Regions from separate parts of the Streptomyces afghaniensis genome, predicted to be linked through region 2. Evidence: riboswitches for the same ligand, from Rfam matches in the RefSeq annotation. Region 2 holds a riboswitch; each other region holds the start of a gene.
The links. Region 2 has a riboswitch for cobalamin ahead of ACH4G3_RS19100 (ABC transporter substrate-binding protein). Riboswitches for the same ligand answer to the same signal wherever they lie in the genome.

Region 1: linked by a shared signal. The riboswitch ahead of ACH4G3_RS21625 (energy-coupling factor ABC transporter permease) and the one ahead of ACH4G3_RS19100 (ABC transporter substrate-binding protein) in region 2 are both predicted to bind cobalamin.
Region 3: linked by a shared signal. The riboswitch ahead of ACH4G3_RS35395 (ribonucleoside-diphosphate reductase subunit alpha) and the one ahead of ACH4G3_RS19100 (ABC transporter substrate-binding protein) in region 2 are both predicted to bind cobalamin.

Annotation. Positions count from the first base shown of each region.
Region 1 covers NZ_JBIRGJ010000005.1:674,509-681,662, reverse strand. Annotated here, with positions in the region: gene ACH4G3_RS21640 (ABC transporter permease subunit) at 1-398, shown strand, start outside; gene ACH4G3_RS21635 (MDR family MFS transporter) at 395-1,723, shown strand; gene ACH4G3_RS21630 (serine/threonine-protein kinase) at 2,223-3,617, shown strand; cobalamin riboswitch at 3,708-3,892, shown strand; gene ACH4G3_RS21625 (energy-coupling factor ABC transporter permease) at 3,923-4,624, shown strand; gene ACH4G3_RS21620 (energy-coupling factor ABC transporter substrate-binding protein) at 4,621-4,998, shown strand; gene cbiQ (cobalt ECF transporter T component CbiQ) at 5,004-5,753, shown strand; gene ACH4G3_RS21610 (energy-coupling factor ABC transporter ATP-binding protein) at 5,750-6,622, shown strand; gene ACH4G3_RS21605 (amidinotransferase) at 6,669-7,154, opposite strand, start outside.
Region 2 covers NZ_JBIRGJ010000005.1:78,991-86,144, reverse strand. Annotated here, with positions in the region: gene ACH4G3_RS19125 (YigZ family protein) at 1-619, opposite strand, end outside; gene ACH4G3_RS19120 (SixA phosphatase family protein) at 666-1,208, opposite strand; gene ACH4G3_RS19115 (hypothetical protein) at 1,205-2,140, opposite strand; gene ACH4G3_RS19110 (ABC transporter ATP-binding protein) at 2,258-3,037, opposite strand; gene ACH4G3_RS19105 (FecCD family ABC transporter permease) at 3,058-4,071, opposite strand; gene ACH4G3_RS19100 (ABC transporter substrate-binding protein) at 4,068-5,087, opposite strand; cobalamin riboswitch at 5,156-5,345, opposite strand; gene ACH4G3_RS19095 (CoA-binding protein) at 5,437-5,865, shown strand; gene ACH4G3_RS19090 (APC family permease) at 6,000-7,154, shown strand, end outside.
Region 3 covers NZ_JBIRGJ010000010.1:232,343-239,496, forward strand. Annotated here, with positions in the region: gene ACH4G3_RS35385 (GlxA family transcriptional regulator) at 1-810, opposite strand, end outside; gene ACH4G3_RS35390 (ribonucleotide-diphosphate reductase subunit beta) at 1,059-2,066, opposite strand; gene ACH4G3_RS35395 (ribonucleoside-diphosphate reductase subunit alpha) at 2,066-4,423, opposite strand; cobalamin riboswitch at 4,548-4,677, opposite strand; gene ACH4G3_RS35400 (GNAT family N-acetyltransferase) at 4,730-5,236, opposite strand; gene ACH4G3_RS35405 (NACHT domain-containing protein) at 5,467-7,154, shown strand, end outside.

The sequences.
Region 1 (7,154 bases), 600 kb from region 2:
TGCTCCGGCACGAACTGCTGCCCGCGGTGCTGCCGCCGGTGGCCCGGCACGCCCTGCTCCGGCTCCCCGGCGTCGCGTTGAGCCTCGCCGCGCTCGGCTTCCTCGGCCTGGGCGCGCAGCCGCCGTCCCCCGAATGGGGCCTGCTGCTCGCCGAGAACCAGCCGTACGCCGAACGCGCCCCGTGGGCCGTCCTCTTCCCGGCCGCCGTACTCGCCCTGCTGGGTGCGCTCGCGGTGACGGCCGCCGGCGGCGTACGACCGCCCCGGCGGCGTGGGCGGCGGGCCGGTCGCCCGGCGGGGCCGCCCGGCGACCGGGTCGTGCCCGCACCGCGGCAGCGGCCGAACCGTGGTGACGCCCTCCTGACCCCCGCGTCCCGCTCACCGAGAGAAGAACGATGACAGGCCTCATATCCCGCGTCCTGGCCCGCCGGGCCGCCCCGACGTCCGGCGACGAGACACCCGACGGCGCGACGCCCGGGGCCACGCGCGAGAGCACCTGGAGACTCTGGCGGGAACTCTCCCCGCTGCTGCGGCTGCTGATCGTGACCCAGCTCGCCTTCAACATCGGCTTCTACGCCGTGCTGCCGTTCCTCGCCGAGCACCTCGGCACCGCGATCGGCATGGCGGGCTGGCTGGTCGGCTTCGTCCTCGGTCTGCGCACCTTCAGCCAGCAGGGCCTGTTCGTGGTCGGCGGCTCGCTCGTCGACCGCTACGGCGTACGCCCGGTCGTGCTGGCCGGCTGCGTACTGCGGATCGCCGGGTTCGCGTGGCTCGGGTACGCGCAGGCGAGCTGGACGGTGATCGGCGCCGTGCTGGTGATCGGCTTCGCCGCCGCGCTGTTCTCCCCCGCCGTGGAGTCCGAGGTGGCCCGCCAGGCGGTGGTCTGGGAGGAGGAAGGACACGGCTCACGCACCCGTCTCCTCGGCCTGTTCAGCGTGGCGGGCCAGGCCGGGGCCTTCGTCGGACCGCTGCTCGGCGCGCTGCTGCTCGCCGTCGACTTCCGCACCGCGTGCCTCGCGGGTGCCGCGGTGTTCGTGCTCGTCCTCGCCGGGCACGTGTGGCTGATGCCGCAGCACATTCCCGGCAGGGTACGCGTCCGGGAGCGGGGCGGGGCGCGCCTGCTGCTGCGCAACCGCCGCTTCCTGGCCCTGTGCTGCGCGTACGGCACGTACCTGCTCGCCTACAACCAGCTGTATCTGGCCCTGCCGGACGAGGTGCAGCGTGCGGCGGGCTCCCAGGCGCCGCTGTCCTGGCTGTTCGCCCTGTCCTCGGTGCTGGTGGTGTGCGCACAGCTGCCGGTGACCCGCTGGGCGGGCGACCGGCTCGGCCTGCGCCGTTCCATGACCGCCGGGCTGCTGCTGATCGCGTCCGGTTTCGCGGTGGTCGCCGCGGCGCGCCCCGCCGGCTGGACCGGTACCGCCGGGCTGCTGCCGGCCGCGGGCTTCGTCGTACTGCTCACCGTGGGGCAGATGCTGGTCGTGCCCGCGGCCCGCGCCTGGGTGCCCGACCTCGCCGAGGAGGGCCGGATCGGCCTCTACATGGGTGCGCTGTCGTCGGTCTCGGGCCTGATCGTCCTCGCCGGCAGCGCGGCCACCGGCTCCCTGCTCGACACGGGCCTCCCGGCCGCCGTGCCCTGGCTGGTCCTGGCGGCGGTACCGGCCCTGGCGGTGGCACTGCTGCCGCGCCGGGAGGAACGGGCGCAGGCGGCGGGCACGGCGGCCTGACGGCACGGGGGAGGCGGGGGGGGCGGGCGCGCGGCGGCCCGGCCACAGGCCGGGCGCAGCCGCGGGCGCGCGGCGACCTGACCACAGGCCCACCGCAGGGGCGGCGCGCGGCGGCCCGACCGCACACGCAGGCCCGGAAGCCGGGCGCGCGGCGGCCCGACCACAACACCCGCAGACGCGGAAGCCGGGCACGCGGAAACCCGGCCGCACGCGCAGAACGCAGGGAGGCGAGGGAGGAGGCAGCGGCGGTCCGATCCGGCGCCCGGCGGCACTGAGGAAAGTCGCGGCAACCACGCGCGCCGCAGCGTCACCCCGGTGGGACGGGACTCCGCTCCCCGTTTTCCGGGACCGTACCGTCCCACGACACCGCACCGGGGAACTGTGGTCACGCGACGCCAGTATCCTGGGTCGGCTGCGGCACCCCCCACCAACCCCCGCTCCGACGCGGGGAGTTGCGGCCTGCGGCGAGGACCTTCCCACGAGCATAGGACGAGGACGAGTGCTGCTAGCGGGCCGCTACCGGCTGGACGTTGAGATCGGGCGCGGCGGAATGGGCGAGGTCTGGCGTGCGTACGACGAGACACTCGCCAGAGCGGTGGCCGTCAAGCTGCTGCTGCCCCAGGACACCGACGCCACGGCGGCCTCCCGGTTCCGCCTGGAGGCCCAGACGGCCGGGCGTCTCAACCACCCCAACCTGGTAGGGGTCCTGGACTTCGGCGAGTACGACAACCGGCTGTACCTGGTGATGGAGCTGGTCGAGGGCGACAGCCTCGCCCGGGTGCTGTCCGTCTCGGGCGCGCTTCCCGCCGAGCGCGTGGCCCGACTCGCCGCGCAGGCCGCCGCCGGGCTCGCCGCCGCGCACCAGCAGGGCATCGTGCACCGGGACGTCAAACCCGCCAACCTCCTGCTGGACGCGGGCGGCACGCTGAAGATCGGCGACTTCGGCATCGCGCGCTTCCTCGACGACCCGGGCGCCGCGCTCACCGCCACCGGTCAGATCGTCGGCACGGGCCTCTACCTCGCGCCCGAACGGGCCCTGGGCCGGCCCGCGGGTCCCGCTTCCGACATGTACTCCCTGGGGTGCGTGCTCTACCAGCTCCTCAGCGGCCGCCCGCCGTTCCAGGCCGACACCGCCGTCGCACTCCTCCACCAGCATCTCGACAACGCCCCCGTACCGCCCCGCGAACTCGGTGTCGCCGGTCTGCCGCCCGCCTTTGAGAGCTACCTCCTCGCCCTGCTCGCCAAGCAGCCCGAGGACCGGCCCACGGCGCAGCAGGCCGCCGAGTGGTTCGCCGGCGGCGCCTGGCGGGGGCTGCCCGAGCCGCTGCCGGAGGCGGCGTCCCCGGTGCCGTCCGCCGGGCCGAGACCGTACGCGGCAGCCGACAGCGGCGCCCCGGCCACGTACGCGCTGCCCACGGGGTCTCGCACCGCCCGGGGCGGGCGTTCCCGTCGCGCCGCGCCCCGCAGCGGTCTCGGCGACCACCGGAGAACGGCAGCGGTGGTGGCCGCGGCGGCCGTCTTCCTCGCCGCGATGCTCGCCGGCATGCTGTGGTTCTCGCCCGACAACACCGCGACGGAGGGCACGGAACCCGACGCGTCCCCGTCCGCGAGCAGCCCGGCCGCCCCCTCGCCCGGCGACTCCGCCGACTCCGCCGATCCTCTGGCCTCCGCCCCGGCGGCCGCCACGACTCCGACCGCCGGCGCAGTGGCCGATGTCACCCCCTCCACCACGGCACCCGATTCCCCGGCCCCCGCCGAAGCGACGAGCGCCCCCGAGAGCCCGGCGCAGGAGACCAACAGCAGCCCGCCGGAGGAGACGGACAAGCCCAAGCAGGAACAGGCTCCGCGCTCGTGGGGGAACGGGGAGGACGAGGACGACGAGGGTGACGACTGAGCCGTCCTGCGCCGGTGTGTGAGCGGTGGCCCCCTCACGCGCCCTTCCGCGCGCCCCCTCGGCTGGCTTGTCATGGCCCTTATCTCGGCATTACTGTCACCACGCCTTGGTGAACGGGAAATCCGGTGTGATGCCGGTGCGGCCCTCGCCACTGTGATCGGGAAGTCCGGCTCCAGCCCTAGCGGGCAGCCACTGGGTTCTCACGGACCCGGGAAGGCGGAGTACGGGCGGTGGGACCCGTGAGCCAGGAGACCGGCCAAGGCGCGTCAACCATCCACGAGGTGCTGGAGAGGGTCTGCTGAGCCATGCACATTGCCGAGGGTTTCCTGCCGCCGGCGCACGCGGTCGCCTGGGGCGCCGCGTCTGCGCCGTTCGTCCTCCACGGAGTCCGGTCGCTCACCCGTGAGGTGCGCGAGCACCCCGAGAGCACCCTGCTCCTCGGCGCCTCGGGCGCCTTCACGTTCGTCCTGTCCGCGCTGAAACTGCCGTCCGTCACCGGCAGCTGCTCCCACCCCACCGGCACGGGCCTGGGAGCCATCCTGTTCCGGCCCCCCGTCATGGCGGTGCTGGGCACCATCACCCTGCTCTTCCAGGCGCTGCTGCTCGCGCACGGCGGTCTGACGACGCTCGGCGCCAACGTCTTCTCCATGGCGATCGTCGGGCCCTGGGCCGGCTACGCGGTGTACCGCCTGCTGCGCCGCTACGGCGTGCCGCTGATGGTCGCCGTGTTCTTCGCCGCGTTCGTCGCCGACCTGTCCACCTACTGCGTCACCAGCGTGCAGCTCGCGCTCGCGTTCCCCGACCCGGGCAGCGGGTTCCTGGGCGCGCTCGGCAAGTTCGGCTCCATCTTCGCCGTCACCCAGATCCCGCTCGCGGTGAGCGAGGGACTGCTGACGGTGCTCGTGATGCGGCTGCTGGTGCAGTCCAGCAAGGGCGAACTGACCCGGCTGGGTGTGCTCCTGGCCGCGAAGGAGTCCCGGAGCGAGACCGAGGCGGTGGCCCGATGAGCAGGAACACGAAGATCAACCTCCTGCTGCTGCTCGCCGTGGCCGCGCTCGCCGTGCTGCCGCTCGCGCTCGGCCTCGGCGACCACAAGAAGGAGCCGTTCGCGGGCTCCGACGGCGAGGCCGAGACGGCGATCACCGAGATCGAGCCGGACTACAAGCCCTGGTTCTCGCCCCTGTACGAGCCGCCGTCCGGTGAGATCGAGTCGGCGCTGTTCTCCCTCCAGGCGGCCCTCGGCGCCGGTGTCCTCGCCTACTACTTCGGCCTGCGCCGGGGCAGGCGGCAGGGTGAGCAGCGGGCGCTGGAGCGGGAGCGGGACTCCGGGAGCCGGGCGGCCGGGGGCACGGCCGAGGAGTCCACGGCCGAAGGGGCCTGAGCCGCGTGCTGCCGATCGACGCGGCGGCGCACAGCAGTCGCTGGCGCCGCCGCCATCCCGTGGACAAGGCCGTGCTCGGGCTGGGTCTGACCCTGCTGGCGATCTCGCTGCCGCCCTGGCCGGGCGCGGCTCTGGTGCTGCTGACCGCCCTGGTGGTGCTGCTGGGTCCGGCGGGCGTGCCCTGGCGCCGGCTGTGGCGGGCCTACCGGGTGCCGCTGGGTTTCTGCGTGACCGGCGCGCTGACCCTGCTCGTGCAGGTCGGCGGGCCGGGCGGCTTCGTCTCGCTCGCCGGTGACGGGCCGGTCCGGGCCGGGGAGTTGCTGCTGCGCACCTCGGCGGCATCCCTGGGGGTGCTGCTGTTCGCGTTCACCACGCCCATGTCCGACCTGTTGCCGCGGCTGGTCCGGGCCGGGGTGCCGGCGCCGGTCGTCGACGTGGCGCTCGTGACGTACCGGATGAGTTTCCTGCTGCTGGACTCCGTGCGCCGGGTCCGTGACGCGCAGGCGGCCCGGCTCGGGCACACCACGCGGGCCGCCGCCTGGCGTTCCCTGGGCGGTCTCGGGGCCACCGCCTTCGTCCGGGCCTTCGACCGGGCGGTCCGCCTCCAGGCCGGTCTCGCCGGGCGCGGCTACGACGGCACCCTGCGCGTCCTGGTGCCCGAGGCCCGGGTCTCCGTCCGCTTCACGACGGCCAGTTGCGTACTCCTCGCGGCGCTGGCCGTCCTCACCTTCGTACTGGAAAGGCCGCTGACATGAGCGAGCCCGCCCTCGTCGCCCTGCGGGGCGCGTCCTTCGCCTACGAGGACGGCCCGGCCGTGCTCAGCGGCCTGGACTTCGGGATCCGCGAGGGGCGCGCGCTCGCGCTGCTCGGCCGCAACGGCAGCGGCAAGACCACGCTGATGCGGCTCCTCAGCGGCGGACTGCGGCCCCACGAGGGCCGGCTGACGGTCGACGGGCAGCCGGTGACGTACGACCGCAAGGGCCTGACCCGGCTGCGGACGACCGTCCAGCTGGTGGTGCAGGACCCGGACGACCAGCTCTTCGCGGCGTCCGTCGAGCAGGACGTGTCGTTCGGGCCGCTGAACCTCGGTCTGGACGACACCCAGGTGCGGGCGCGGGTGGCGGAGGCGCTCACCGCCCTGGACATCACCGCCCTGGCCGACCGGCCCACCCATCTGCTCTCCTACGGGCAGCGCAAACGCACCGCCATCGCGGGCGCGGTCGCCATGCGCCCCCGTGTCCTCATCCTCGACGAGCCGACGGCCGGACTCGACCCCGACGGCCAGGAACGGCTCCTCACCACGCTCGACGGACTCCGTGCGGCCGGCACCACGGTGGTGATGGCCACCCACGACGTCGACCTCGCCCTGCGCTGGGCCGACGACGCGGCGCTCCTCACCCCGTCCGGAGTCCGCACCGGGCCCGCCCCCGCCGCACTGTCCCGCACCGATCTCCTCCGGGAGGCGGGGCTGCGGCTGCCGTGGGGAGCCGCCGCGGCGGAACTCCTCCGCGCGCAGGGGCTGCTGACCGGCACGGAGCCGGGGCCGCGTACGCCTGCGGAACTCGCCGCCCTCGCGGCCGGGCGGCTGGGCGCGCCGGGAGTCCGAGGGGCGCCCGGAGACTGAGGGGCTCAGGCAGCCCGCACAGCGGGAGTCGGCGCGGTGACCTCGGTCAGTCGAAGTAGGACTCGAGGGAGCCGCGGCGCCGGACGTCGAGCGTCGCGCAGTGGAACGAGCCGCCGAACGGCGCGTAGTGCAGCAGGTCGCACGGGATCGGCTCGAAGCCCCACTTCTCCAGGGCCCGCAGCATGCCGGTGTGGTGCCGCTCCGCGATCACCCGCCGTTCGTCGATCATGAGCACGTTCATGCTGAGCCACTTGCCGCACATCGACGTGACCTTGAGCAGCGTCTCGTCGATCGGGTCGGGCTCGGGGGCGACCAGGACGTCCCAGGAGCTCAGGATGCCGGGCAGCCGGCCGACGTCGATGTACTCGGGGTTGACCAGCACCTTTCCGGGAGCGAGCAGGACGAAGGTCGTGTCGATGTGCATGGGCGTGCGGCAACGGCTCTCGATCTCGTGGATGCGGTACCCCGGCCCGAGATGGCGGCGCAGCCAGTCGATGCCCATCCCGTTGGTGACGTTGCTGCGCGTGACGAA
Region 2 (7,154 bases):
CGCCGTACGCCTCCCCGCCCGGTTCGAAGCCGGCGGTTCCGGCGGTCGCGTCGGCGAGCCAGGCCCGGAACGTCTCCACGTCGGCGTCCGGGAGGGCGATCTCGATCGTGACCGCCTCCCCGTAGCGGACGTCCCGCACCTCGCGCCCGGTGGTCCGCAGGTCGTTCTCCAGCTTGCCGGCCCGCTGGTGGTCGACGGTGACCGTGGCCAGCCGGAACCGGCGGCGGGTGCGGGTGCCGAGGGTGTCCAGGGCCTCGCCGACCGCTCCGCCGTACGCCCGGATGAGCCCGCCCGCACCGAGCTTGACCCCGCCGAAGTAGCGCGTGACGACGGCGACGACGTACCGCATGTCGCGGCGCAGCAGCATCTGGAGCATGGGGACGCCGGCGGTGCCGCCGGGTTCGCCGTCGTCGCTCGCCTTCTGGACGGAGGCGTCGGCGCCGATGACGTAGGCCCAGCAGTTGTGGGAGGCGTCGGCGTGCTCCTTGCGGACCGCGGCGATGAAGTCCTGCGCCTCCTGTTCGGTGGCCGCCGGGGCGAGGGCGCACAGGAAGCGGGATCGGTTGACCTCGGTCTCGTGCACGCCGGCGCGGGCGACCGTGCGGTATTCGTCCTGCATCCGGCCACCCTATGCGGGGGCCCGGGCCGGACCGGGCCGGCCGGGGCTACTTCTTCGCGCCCCGGGGCACGGTCATGGAGGTGAGCAGCGCCGCGCCGGGGGTGAGGGCCCGCCAGGTCGTGCCGTGCCAGGACAGTACGGCGACGGCCGAGGTCGGGAACTTGGTGCGGACCCGCTCCAGCGTGTCGTCGAGGCCGTCACCGGCGAGCGCCAGGACGAGTTCTTCCAAGCCCGGGTTGTGCCCGATCAGCAGGAGTGTCTCCACTTCGGGGGACACCTCGTGCACGACGGCCAGCAGACCGGCGGGGCTCGCGGCGTACAGGCGCCGGTCGAACCGGACCGGCGGGGGCGTGCCCCACTCAGCGGCGGCCAGTTCCCAGGTCCGGCGGGCGCGTACGGCGGTGGAGCACAGCGCGAGGTCGGGCAGGCAGTCGGCCTCGGCCAGGGCCTGCCCGGCCGCGGGGGCGTCGCGCCGGCCACGCGGGGCCAGCGGGCGCTCGTGGTCGGCGACGTCCAGGGGCCAGGCGGACTTGGCGTGCCGCAGCACGACCAGGCGGCGCAGCGGGCCCGCTCCGGCGCGCTCCATCATGACGGTGCTCCCAGATCGCGGGTGAGTTCGAGGCCGAGGAGCCGGTCGGCGTAGGCGTACGTCTCGAAACGGGCGCCGTCCGGCAGGTCCGGCTCGTTCTCCACGCCCCGCAGCACGTCGAGCACCCCGGGCACGTCCAGGTCGTCGTCCCAGGCGTCGCGCAACCGCCCGCGCACGTCGTCGGGCACGGGCCGAGAGGGCCGCCGGGCCCAACGCGCAACGGCACCGCGCCACCGGACGAGGGTGGCCTGGGCCTCGCCGAGGACACCCGCCTCCAGCCGGACGGGGGCGCTGTGGTGCCGAGCGAGCAGGGCGAGGCGCAGGACGGCGGGGTCGACGCCGCCCAGGGGACCGGATCCCACCGACTGGCCGCCCGGCGGGTTCGACGCTGCCGAGTCACCGGCCGGCAAGCCTGGCCCACCCGACCGGCCACCCGACAGATTCGACGCTGCCGACTCACGAGCCTGCGGGCCCCACTCCGCCGGGCGGCCACCCGGCGGACCGGACTTCGCCGCTTCACCGACCGACAGGCCCGGCCCCGCCGGCTCGCCGGCCGACGTGGCCGGTCCCGGCGTCTCCACGGGCGCGACGGCGATCCGCACCCCGTCAGGCGCTGTCCCGCCCTCGACGGTGACATGGACGACCTGGGCCTCGCCCAGCCCGGCGCTGACGTCGGGGCTGTCCTCGAAGGGGCGGATGCCGAGGGCCGTGGCGTCCGCGCGCAGCTCGGCCTGGCGGTGCCCGCCGGTCAGCAGGGCCCACACGGGTGTGCCGCCGAGCTCCAGCGCCCGCACGAGCAGGTCCGCCACGAGCAGCACCCGCAGGTTCGTCAGGTCGGAGCCGGTCGCGTGAACTTCGACACGGGTCAGGCCCCGGCGGGCCGGAGCGGCGTCGACCGGCTCGCCGGTCCGGGCGTCGATGATGCGCAGCACGAGGCGAGCGTAGGCCGGGCGGGCGGGCGCACGCAGGCATGTGCGGCTTTTTCCGGCCACCGTGGCGGGAACACCCCACCAATGGCGCGGCGGATGGACCAGGTCGCCACCCGCCGCTCAGCCCAGCGTCCCCAGGAACCGCACATGCGGCCGCTGCTCGGGGCCCTCACGGCTGACGGCGGCCCGCACCCCGTACACCTCGGCGATGAGTTCCTCCGTCAGGACGTCGCCCGGAGCTCCACCCGCCACGACCCGCCCCTCGCTCAGGACGACGACCTCGTCGCAGTACATCGCCGCGAGGTTGAGGTCGTGCAGGGCGACGACGGTGGTGACCGGCAGGCCGGTGACCAGGGCGAGCAGGTCGAGCTGGTGGTGGATGTCGAGATGGTTGGTGGGCTCGTCCAGGAGGAGTTCCCGGGGCTCCTGGGCGAGCGCGCGGGCGATCTGCACCCGCTGGCGTTCGCCGCCCGAGAGAGTGTGCCAGGGCTGGTCGGCCCGGTCGGCGAGGCCGGTGCGCTCCAGAGCCTCGCGCACGGCCCGTTCGTCGTCCGCCGAGCCGGGCGTCCAGGCCCGGCGGTGCGGCACCCGGCCCAGCCGAACGACGTCCCCGACCGTCAACTCGACCTGCGTGTCGGCCTGCTGCTCGACCACGGCGAGCCGGCGGGCGACGGTACGGCGGGGCAGGTCGCCCAGCGGCGTGCCGTCGAGGGTGACGACTCCGGCGGTCGGCGTGAGCAGCCCGGCCAGCAGCCGCAGCAGCGTGGACTTGCCGGAGCCGTTGGGACCGAGGAGGCCGACCGTGGAGCCGGTCTCCGGCGCGAGGACGACACCGTCGAGGATGAGGCGCCCGTCGGCACGGCGAGCGACCCGGTCGGCCCGCAGCCCGGCGCCGGACACCGCTGCTTCCGCTGCCCCGCTCACCGCACCCTCCGTGTCCGGTACAGCACCACCACGAACGCCGGCACCCCGATCAGCGACGTCACGACTCCCACCGGCACCTCCTGGGGATCCAGCACCGTACGGGCGAGGGTGTCCACCCACACCAGGAACACCGCTCCGGCGAGGGCGGTGACCGGCAGCAGCCGGGCGTGCCCGGGACCGGTCAGTGCCCGCGCGGCGTGCGGCAGGACCAGCCCGACGAAGCCGATCGCCCCCGCCGAGCTGACCAGCGCGGCCGTGAGCAGGGCCGTGACACACAGCAGCACCAGACGGGTGCGGGCCACGGACACCCCGAGCGCGGCCGCCGCGTCCTGCCCGAAGGCGAAGGCGTCGAGGGTGCGGGCGTACGACAGGCACACCACCAGCGTCACGGCCAGGACGGCCAGGCACAGCCACACGTCGGTCCAGCCCGCGCCGCCGAGCGAGCCGAGGAGCCAGAACAGCACGCCCCGGGTCGTCTCGGCGTCGGCGGCGGTCATCACGACGAAGGAGGTGAGCGCGGAGAAGAGCTGCATGGCGGCGACGCCCGCGAGGACGACCCGGTCGGTGGTGCCGCCGAGGGTGTGGCTGAGCAGCAGCACCAGCGCGAAGGACACCAGGGCGCCGAGGAACGCGCCCGCGGACACCGAGACGGCACCGCCGCCCACGCCCAGGACGACGACCACGACCGCGCCGGTGGAGGCGCCGGAGGACACCCCGAGTACGAACGGGTCGGCGAGCGGGTTGCGCAGCAACGACTGCATAACCGCCCCGCACACGGCGAGTCCGGCCCCGCACACGGCCGCGAGCAGGGTGCGCGGCAGCCGCAGCTGCCAGACGATCCCGTCGCGGATCGGCGTCAGGTCCGAGCTGCCGAGCCCGAGGTGGGCCGCGACGACCGACCAGACGTCCGCGACCCGGATGTCGGCCGGGCCGACGGTGATCGCCAGGGCCAGGGAGACGGCCAGCAGGAGGGCCCCTCCGGCACCGAGCGCGAGCCCGCGGACGGTCACTTCTTCACGAGCCCGAACTCGCGCAGCTTGGCGGCGACCTGTTCCACGCCCTCGACCGTGCGGATGGTCGGGTTCATGGCCTGCCCGCTGAGCAGCACGTACCGCTTGTGCCGGACCGCGTCCATATTCCTGGTGACCGGGTCGGACTCCAGGAAGGCGATCTTCTTCGCGGCCGACTCGGCGGTCTGCGACTTGCGGGTGAGGTCGCCTATGACGAGGACGTCGGGGTCGCGTTCGGCGACCGTCTCCCAGTTGATCTGCGGCCACTCCTCGTGCGTGTCGTCGAAGACGTTCTTCGCGCCGAGGGCCCGGGTGATGATGCCGGGCGCCCCGCAGCATCCCGCCATGTAGGGCGACTCGGAGTTGGCGAACCAGTACAGGAGAGTGACGTCGGAGGCGTGGATGCCCCGCGTGGCCTTCGCCATGCGCCGCTGGAGGGAGGCCACGAGCCTGTCTCCCCGTTCCTGCACCCCGAACACGGTGGACAGGTCGCGTACTTCGCCGTAGATGGTGTCGATGCCGAGCGCCTTGTCGCGCGCGCCGTCGCCGTCGCCGGAGTTGTCCTTGCCGGAGCAGTCGGACGGGGAGACGTATGTGGGGACGCCGAGCTTCTCGAACTGCTCCCGGGTGGCGACGCCGCCCTTGCCGAGGGTGGAGACGAAGGACGCCGCGACGAAGTCGGGGCCGGCGTCCAGGACCCGTTCGAAGGACGGGTTGTTGTCGGCGATGCGCGGCACGTTGGCGTTGGCCTTCGCCAGCCCCTTCATCACGGGGTCGGTCCAGGTGGCGGTGCCCGCGAGACGGTCGGCGAGGCCGAGGGAGAGCAGGATCTCGGTGGTGCCCTGGTTGAGGGAGACGGCGTGCTTCGGCGGGGCCTCGACGCTTACCTGGCGGCCACAGTTGTCGAGGGTGACGGCGGCCTTGGCGGTGGTGGCCTTGGAGTCGCCGCAGCCGGTCAGGAGCAGGGAGCCGGCCGCGAGCAGGGCGGCGGCACGGGCGGGTCGAGCGAGGGGCACGGAAACAGTCCTCAGTCGTCGAGGGCTCGATCGCGGAGCCCGGTCGTACGGTGCTCCCCCGCCGCGAACGGCCGCGGGGGCCGCCAGCAGGTCTTCGGACTCGGGTTCGTCCGGTGCGGAGCGCCTTCCCGGACGTCATACGTGCCGTCCAGTGGCCGAGGCCCCGCCCGTCCCCCTCACCGCTGCGCGTCAGTTCCGGATTCGCACCGGATTCCCTGACCCACGTACATGGGTTCGACTGGCCTCGGCAAGCTATCACGCCGGGCGCGGGGGAATCACCGCCCGCCTTGCGCCGTTGGACCAGGGGAAGTCCCCAGCAGTTCTTCCGCGACGTACGAGGAGGCCGCCGGTGTACGGCGACGAGGCAACGGTCCGCAGGATCCTCACCGAGCTCGGCGACACCTGGGCCGTGGTGGGCCTGTCGTCGAACCGGCAGCGCGCGGCGTACGGCGTCGCCGCCGTGCTCCAGCGCTTCGGCAAGCGTGTCGTGCCCGTGCATCCGAAGGCGGAGACGGTGCACGGCGAGCAGGGGTACGCCAGTCTGGCGGACGTCCCCTTCGACGTGGACGTCGTGGACGTGTTCGTGAACAGCGATCTCGCCGGCGCGGTCGCGGACGAGGCGGTCGCGAAGGGCGCGCAGGCCGTGTGGTTCCAGCTCGGCGTCATCGACGAAGCGGCGTACGACCGGACCCGCGCCGCGGGCCTGGAGATGGTGATGGACCGCTGCCCGGCGATCGAGATCCCACGACTTCCTCATCACCGCGTACAGAATTCCTGAAGCGCTTTCCAGGAAATACCCGTGCCGGGTCAAGGGTGCGCAACTCGTCTTCTACCGCTGGATAATCGATTCCTAATCTGAGGCCTCTTGCTCGCAGAACTCACCGAGTTCTTTTATGAGAGGCCCCTTGATTCATGGTGAGCGTCGACCAGGCAGCAGCGGGGGTAAAGGGGGGTCCGGGCGGATTGCGCCGGGACGTCGGACTGATCGGGCTCATGTGGGCGTCGGTCGGTTCCATCATCGGCTCGGGGTGGCTGTACGGAGCCGAGAAGGCGGTCGTGGCGGCCGGCCCCGCGGCGATTCTGTCGTGGCTGATCGGCGCGGTCGGGATCGTGCTGCTGGCCCTGGTGCACGCGGAACTCGGCGGCATGTTCCCGGTCGCGGGCGGCACGGCACGTTATCCGCACTACGCGTTCGGCGGACTGGCCGGCATGTCCTTCGGCTGGTTCTCCTGGCTCCAGGCGGCGACCGTGGCGCCGATCGAGGTCGAGGCCATGATCGGCTACGCCGGTCACTGGCACTGGGCGCAGGGTTTCCAGCACGCCAAGGACGGGACGCTGACGACCAGCGGGTTCGTCGTCGCCGTGGTCCTCATGGCCGTGTTCGTCGTGATCAACTTCCTCGGGGTGCGGCTCCTGGCGCACACCAACAGCACCGCCACCTGGTGGAAGGTGGCCGTGCCGCTGGCCGCGATCTTCATCATCGCGGCCGGCAACTTCCACCCGGGCAACTTCACCGAGCACGGCTTCGCCCCGTTCGGCGCCCACGGCGTGCTGAGCGCCGTCAGTTCCAGCGGCATCATCTTCGCCCTGCTGGGCTTCGAGCAGGCGATCCAACTGGCGGGCGAGAGCCGCGACCCGGCCCGTGACCTGCCCCGCGCGACAATCGGCTCGGTCGCCATCGGAGCCGGAATCTACGTCCTGCTCCAGATCGTCTTCATCGCCGCCCTGCCGCTGGCCTCCTTCGCGCACGGCTGGGCCAAGCTCGACTACCCCGGTATCAGCGGCCCTTGGGCAGGACTGGCCACCCTGCTGGGGCTCGGCTGGCTGAGCGTGGTGCTGTACCTGGACGCGGTCGTCTCCCCCGGCGGCACCGGCCTGATCTACACCACCGCCACTTCCCGCGTCTCCTACGGCCTGGCCCGCAACGGCTACGCGCCGAAGATCTTCACGCGCACCGACGCGCGCGGCGTGCCGTGGTTCGGCCTGATCGTCTCCTTCGTGACCGGCGTGGTCTGCTTCCTGCCGTTCCCGAGCTGGCAGCAGCTGGTCGGCTTCATCACCTCGGCG
Region 3 (7,154 bases), on a different contig from region 2:
CTGGGCCAGCAGGACACGCTGGCGCAGGATCCAGCGGTAGGGGGTCGTCCCGGTCTCCTGCTGGAAGCGACGGGCGAAGGTGCGCGGGGACATGTGGGCACGGGCGGCCAGCTGCTCGACGGTGACCTCCTCGTCGAGGTGGCGCTCCATCCACGCCAGCACCTCGCCGATCGTGTCGGCCTCGGAGTGCGGCAGCGGGCGCTCGATGTACTGGGCCTGGCCGCCGTCGCGGTGCGGCGGCACCACCATCCGCCGGGCGATCTTGTTGGCGACCTCGGAGCCCTGCTCCTTGCGCACCAGGTGGAGGCAGGCGTCGATCCCGGCGGCCGTGCCGGCGGAGGTGATCACCGGGTCCTCGTCGGCGTACAGCACGTCCGGCTCGACGGCCACCCGCGGGTACTGCCGGGCGAGGGCCTCCGCGTGCCGCCAGTGCGCGGCGCAGCGCCGGTCGTCCAGCAGCCCGGCCGCGGCCAGCACGAAGACGCCGGAGCAGACGCTGAGCACCCGGGCGCCGCGGTCGACGCCGCGCCGCAGGGCGTCCAGCAGCTCCGGCGGGAAGTCCCGGGACTCGTAGCAGTGCCCGGCGGGCACGGCGATCAGGTCGGCCGTCTCCAGCCGCTCCAGGCCGTGCTCGACGTGCAGGGAGAAGCCCGTGTTAGTGCGCAGGTGCGGGCCCTCGGCCGAGGCCACCGCGAAGTCGTAGACCGGCAGGCCGTCGTCGCTGCGGTCGGTGCCGAAGACCTCGCACACCACACCGAGTTCGAAGGGGTTCACGCCGTCGAGGAGGACGACGGCCACGTTCTGGAGCATGGCTCCAGTGTGCCTCGTCCGTGGCAGTAATTCGAGGGTCTACGGCAGTACTGCCACTGACGGTAAGGAGTCATCGGCGCGACAGTGGTGTCCATGGACACGAACCAGTCGCAGACACTCATCGCAATGATCTTCGTACTCGGGACGCTGGTCCTCCTGGTCCTCCCGTCAGTGATCGGTATCGTGCGCGACAGGCGCATCGACCGTCAGATCAGGCAGGCCCAGGAGACCCGCGAAGGTGTACCGGCTCAGAAGTCCTCGTCCAGGTCGACGGTGCCCTCCACCGCCACCTGGTACGCGGAGGGCCGCCGCTCGAAGAAGTTGGTCAGCTCCTGAACCCCCTGGAGCTCCATGAAGGAGAAGGGGTTCTCGGAGCCGTACACCGGAGCGAAGCCCAGGCGGGTGAGCCGCTGGTCGGCGACGCACTCCAGGTACTGCCGCATCGACTCGGTGTTCATGCCCGGGAGGCCGTCACCGCACAGGTCGCGCGCGAACTGCAGCTCGGCCTCGACGGCCTCGCGGAGCATGTCCGTCACCTCCTGCCGGAGCCGGTCGTCGAACAGCTCCGGCTCCTCCTTGCGGACGGTGTCGACCACGTCGAAGGCGAACGACATGTGCATCGTCTCGTCGCGGAACACCCAGTTGGTGCCGGTGGCCAGGCCGTGCAGCAGGCCCCGGCTGCGGAACCAGTACACGTAGGCGAAGGCACCGTAGAAGAACAGGCCCTCGATGCACGCGGCGAAGCAGATCAGGTTCAGCAGGAAACGGCGGCGGTCGGCCTGCGTCTGAAGCCGGTCGAGCTGGTCGACCGAGTCCATCCACTTGAAGCAGAACCCGGCCTTCTCGCGGATGGAGGGGATGTTCTCGACGGCCGCGAAGGCCGCCGCCCGGTCGTCGTGGTCGGGGAGGTAGGTGTCCAGGAGCGTCAGATAGAACTGGACGTGCACGGCCTCCTCGAAGAGCTGCCGGCTCAGGTACAGCCGGGCCTCGGGGGAGTTGATGTGCTTGTACAGCGTCAGCACCAGGTTGTTCGCGACGATCGAGTCGCCCGTCGCGAAGAAGGCGACCAGGCGGCCGATCAGGTGCTGCTCGGCGGGGGAGAGCTTGGCGAGGTCGGCGACGTCCGAGTGGAGGTCGACCTCCTCCACGGTCCAGGTGTTCTTGATGGCGTCCCGGTAGCGCTCGTAGAAGTCCGGGTAGCGCATGGGACGCAGGGTGAGCTCGAAGCCGGGGTCGAGAAGGTTCTGGGTGCTCATTACTGGCAGGCCTCGCAGGACTCGGGGTTTTCCAGGGAGCAGGCGACCGCTTCGGGATCCGGGGTGGCCTGCGCGGGGACGGTGGCCTGGGCGGCGCGGGCGATGCGGGTCGCCGGGCGCGAACGCAGGTAGTACGTGGTCTTCAGCCCGGACTTCCAGGCGTAGGCGTACATCGAGGAGAGCTTGCCGATGGTCGGCGTCTCCAGGAAGAGGTTCAGGGACTGGGACTGGTCCAGGAACGGGGTCCTGGCCGCCGCCATGTCGATCAGGCCGCGCTGCGGGATCTCCCACGCCGTGCGGTAGAGGGCGCGCACGTCCTCGGGGATCCAGGCGAAGCCCTGCACCGAGCCGTTCGCCTCGCGCAGGGCCTCCCGGCTGCGGGCGTCCCACACGCCGAGCCGCTTCAGCTCCTGCACCAGGTAGGAGTTGACCTGGAGGAACTCACCCGACAGCGTCTCGCGCTTGAACAGGTTGGACACCTGCGGCTCGATGCACTCGTACACGCCCGCGATGGAGGCGATGGTGGCCGTCGGCGCGATGGCGAGGAGCAGGGAGTTGCGCATGCCCGTCACGGCGACGCGCTCGCGCAGGGCGGCCCAGCGCTCCGGCCAGGTCAGCTCCACGTCGTAGTGGTCGGGGTGGAGCACGCCCTTGGCCGTACGGGTCTTCTCCCAGGCCGGCAACGGGCCGTTGCGCTCGGCGAGGTCGGCCGAGGCCTCGTAGGCGGCGAGCATCATGCGCTCGGCGATGCGGGTGGAGAGCCGCTTGGCCTCCGGCGAGTCGAAGGGCAGGCGCAGCTTGAAGAAGACGTCCTGCAGGCCCATGACCCCGAGGCCGACGGGACGCCACCGGGCGTTGGAACGGCCTGCCTGCTCGGTCGGGTAGAAGTTGATGTCCACGACCCGGTCGAGGAACGTGACGGCCGTGCGGACGGTCTCGTCCAGCCGCTCCCAGTCGATGTCCCCGCCGGCCTGGTCGACGAGCGCGCCGAGGTTGACCGACCCCAGGTTGCAGACCGCCGTCTCCCCGTCGCTGGTGACCTCCAGGATCTCCGTGCAGAGATTGGAGGAGTGGACGACGTGGCCCGGCTCGGCCGTCTGGTTGGCGGTGCGGTTGGCTGCGTCCTTGAAGGTCATCCAGCCGTTGCCGGTCTGCGCCAGGGTGCGCATCATGCGGCCGTACAACTCGCGGGCCGGCAGGGTCTTCTTCGCGAGACCCTTCGCCTCGGCCGCCCGGTACGCGGCGTCGAACTCCTCGCCCCACAGGTCGACCAGGTCGGGCACGTCCGAAGGGGAGAACAGCGACCACTGCGCGTCGGCGTTCACGCGCCGCATGAACTCGTCGGGCACCCAGTGGGCGAGGTTCAGGTTGTGCGTGCGGCGGGCGTCCTCGCCGGTGTTGTCGCGCAGCTCCAGGAACTCCTCGATGTCGGAGTGCCAGGTCTCCAGGTAGACCGCGGCGGCGCCCTTGCGGCGGCCTCCCTGGTTCACGGCGGCGACCGAGGCGTCGAGGGTCTTCAGGAACGGGACGATGCCGTTGGAGTGGCCGTTGGTGCCGCGGATCAGCGAACCGCGGGCACGGATACGGGAGTACGCGATGCCGATGCCGCCGGCGTGCTTCGACAGCCGCGCCACCTGGTGGTAGCGGTCGTAGATCGAGTCCAGCTCGTCCTTGGGGGAGTCGAGGAGGTAGCAGGACGACATCTGGGGGTGCCGCGTGCCGGAGTTGAAGAGGGTGGGGGAGGAGGGGAGGTAGTCGAGCCGGCTCATGAGCCCGTAGAGCGCGGCGACTTCGTCGACGGAGCGGCGGGTGTCGTCCTCGGCGAGTCCGGCGGCCACGCGCAGCATGAAGTGCTGGGGCGTCTCGATCACCTTGCGGCTGATCGGGTGCCGGAGCAGATAGCGGCTGTGCAGCGTGCGCAGGCCGAAGTAGCCGAAGCGGTCGTCGGCGGCCGTGTCGATCAGGGCGTCGAGACGGGCGGCGTGGAGGCGCACGAACTCGGCGGTCCGGTCGGCGATGAGACCCTCCCGGTGCCCGACGGCCACGGACTCGGTGAAGCACGTGACGCCCTGTGAGGCGGCCTCGGCGCGGATCCCGATCGTCAGCAGGCGCGCGGCCAGCCGGGAGTAGGCGGGATCCTCGGAGATGAGGCCGGCGGCCGCCTCGGTCGCCAGGTCGCGCAACTCCGACTCGTCGGCTCGCGCGGAGCGGCCGCGCAGCGCGGCGGCGGCGACCCGGCCGGGGTCGGCGTCGGGGAGGTCGGCGGTCAGCTCGGTCAGGGTCCGCAGCAGCGCGGCACCGGGACCGTCGTGCTCTTTTTCGGCGGCTGAGACCGGATCGGCTGGCGCGATGGTCACGTGGGGCTCTCCCTCGCTCGGCACGGGGGCCTCGCACAGGGCAGGGGGCAGCACGCGAGCGCACGCGGCGTCGCGTCCACCGGCCCATTCCACGAGGCCCGGACGTCAATGCGCACCGGCCGGACGGCCGGGCGCGCTGTCGGCAGGTCCTCGGACTGACTCCCATGCAGGCATGAAAAAGGCATGGGTACACCGTTGCGGGACAGTTCCGGATTCGCACCGGATTCCCCTGCGGCGACAGCGAGCATGAGCATACATCTTGTGCCGGGTGGCGAAAGCACCCCTAGATGTAGTGTCGCGACGGTTTCACAGCGTCAACTCGTAGGTGAGGAGAGTGATGTCGTCGAGCTCCGGAATCGGGTTCCAGTCGCGCTCCGGGACACGGACGAAGCCGAGACGTTCGTAGATGCGGTGGGCGGCGTGCATGGTGCGCTGTGTCGACAGGACGACGCGGACACAGCCGTCCGTCGCACGGGCGCGGTCGACGCAGGCGCGGACGAGGGCCTCTCCGGCGCCGCGGCCGCGGGCCTCGTGGGCGACGGCGAGCATCCGTATCTCGGCCTCCGAGGGGCGGGCGATGTCGGCCATGGGACCGCCGGCCGGGACGAAGGTGACGCCGCCGAGGATGGTGTCGTTCTCCGTGGCCACCAGGACCTCGGCGGCTGCCGCGCGCTTGGCCACGTCCTTCAGTTCGGCCAGGTACCAGTCGCTCTCGCCGAAAGCGAGGAGGCCGTCCTGGACGTAGGCCTGGGCGGTGATCTCGCCGAGGGTCTCGTATTCGCCGGGTTCCGCCTGTCGGATGAGGATGTCCATGGGGCCGAGTCTGCCGGAGGGCAGCCGTACCGGGCGCCGGGGTTTTCGGGTTGCGGGAGGTTCGTCGAGTGTTTCCATGGAAGTAGGTGCCGGCGTCCGAGGCCTCCGACCCGAGATGGCTCTCGGAAGGAGAACGCACGATGACGAGGGTTGTCCGTCACCCGCCAGGCAAGGAGCGGCCGCGTAACGCGCCGATGGCGACCCTGAATGTGAGACGGGCGGGGAACCACGTGCGCCGCGTCTTCCTGGGCTATTGGCACACGCTGACGATCCGTCTGGAGGCCCGTCGGGACACCACGCGTTCCAGGAAGTGGCGCAGGTGGTTCTCCTACACCAACGCGACCAGGATCGTCTGGTTGCTCGCCGCGCTCGCGGTCCTCGCCTGGTGCGGGGAGGGCCTGTGGATCCTGGCCACGGAGAAGACGACCTCGTTCGAGAAGTGGCGGAAGAACAACGAAGGGTTCGAAGCCGTCGTTCGTTTCGTCGGTCCGATCCTCACCGCCTCGATCGCCGCCGCGCTCTTCCTGTTCTTCTGGTACAGCTGGACCAAGCGGCGCTACCTCCGCAAGGCACGTAAGCATCCCCACAGACTGGTCCTCACCGCCGGGCCGGACATCGCTGAGATCGTGGGCCGCGAGGAGGTCGCCCAGGTCATCGCCCAGCGCCTGCGCAAGCGCGACACCCGCAGGCCCTATCTGCTCGTCGGCGGCGTCGGCACGGGGAAGACCGCCGTCCTGGTGCGGCTCACCGAACTCCTGGCCCGGCAGTCTGCCGTCCCCGTGCCCATCCGGCTGAGGGACGCGGACGGAGCCGACCTGAACTTCGAGCGCATGGCCAAGCAGCGCTTCTTCGAGGAGGCACCCCAGGGCATCCTGGCTCGCACCAAGAACGAGCGGGTCTGGCAGCAACTGCTCGCCGACGACAAGGTGGTCGTCATCGCCGACGGCCTGGAGGAGGCTGTTCTCGACGACAGCCTGCAGGAGGACCGGGACAACATCATCCGGCAGGCCATCGAGCGCGCCCACGAGGAGAAACTGCCACTCGTCATCGCGTCCCGGCCGCACAGTCCGCTGGAGACCACACCCGCCGCCATCGTCGAGCTGGAACCGCTCAGCGAGGAGGAAGCGTTGCACTTCGTCGAGGTGCGCGTACCGGACACGGACGAGCGCCGCATCGACTGGATCGTGGAGACGGCGGAGGTCACCGAATCGCCCATCTACCTGAAGATCGCTCGTGAACTGCACGACCGCGGCGCCCTGGAACGGGACCGTCCGCGCAACGACCCGCTCCGGCTGGACACCCGAAGCCTGGACCGCAGCACGCTGCGACTGTGGCTTCTCGAGACGTGGGAACGCGCCCTGTGGGACGGCCGGCTGCGCGACGACGTCTCGTTGGGCCCGCAGGAGCGTCGCGACACCATCGAGGTGGTCTCGGCACTCGCGTGCATCGGACTGCTCCAGGACAAGCTGGAGGTCGGCTTCGCGGAGCTGCTGGACCAGGACGTCCACCCCAATGCGGCGCGGCGGACGACGGCCCGCGCCGAGCACCTGTGGGGCAAGGCACGCGGCTTCGACCGGTACGGCAAGCGGGGGAACACCTTCACCGAGTGGCACCGGGAACAGATCTGGAACGCGCTCTGCGCCCGGCTGAGCGATGAGGAGAGCAAGCGACTGCGCGAGGGGAACATGGCTCAGTGCCACGCCACGCTCGCCCGCTTCGCGAGCAACGCGAACAGACTGAAGCTGGTGGAGGGGCAGGAGAAGAAGGTCCGCTTCCCGCACAGCATCATGCAGGCCTACTTCGGCTTCCGGATGCTGTATCACCAGGGGGAGTCCGATGCCGGAGAGCTGATCGAGCAGGCGCTGCGCCCGCCGGGTCCCAGCCGGGAGTTGCTCACCGCACTGGTGTTGCTGTCCCG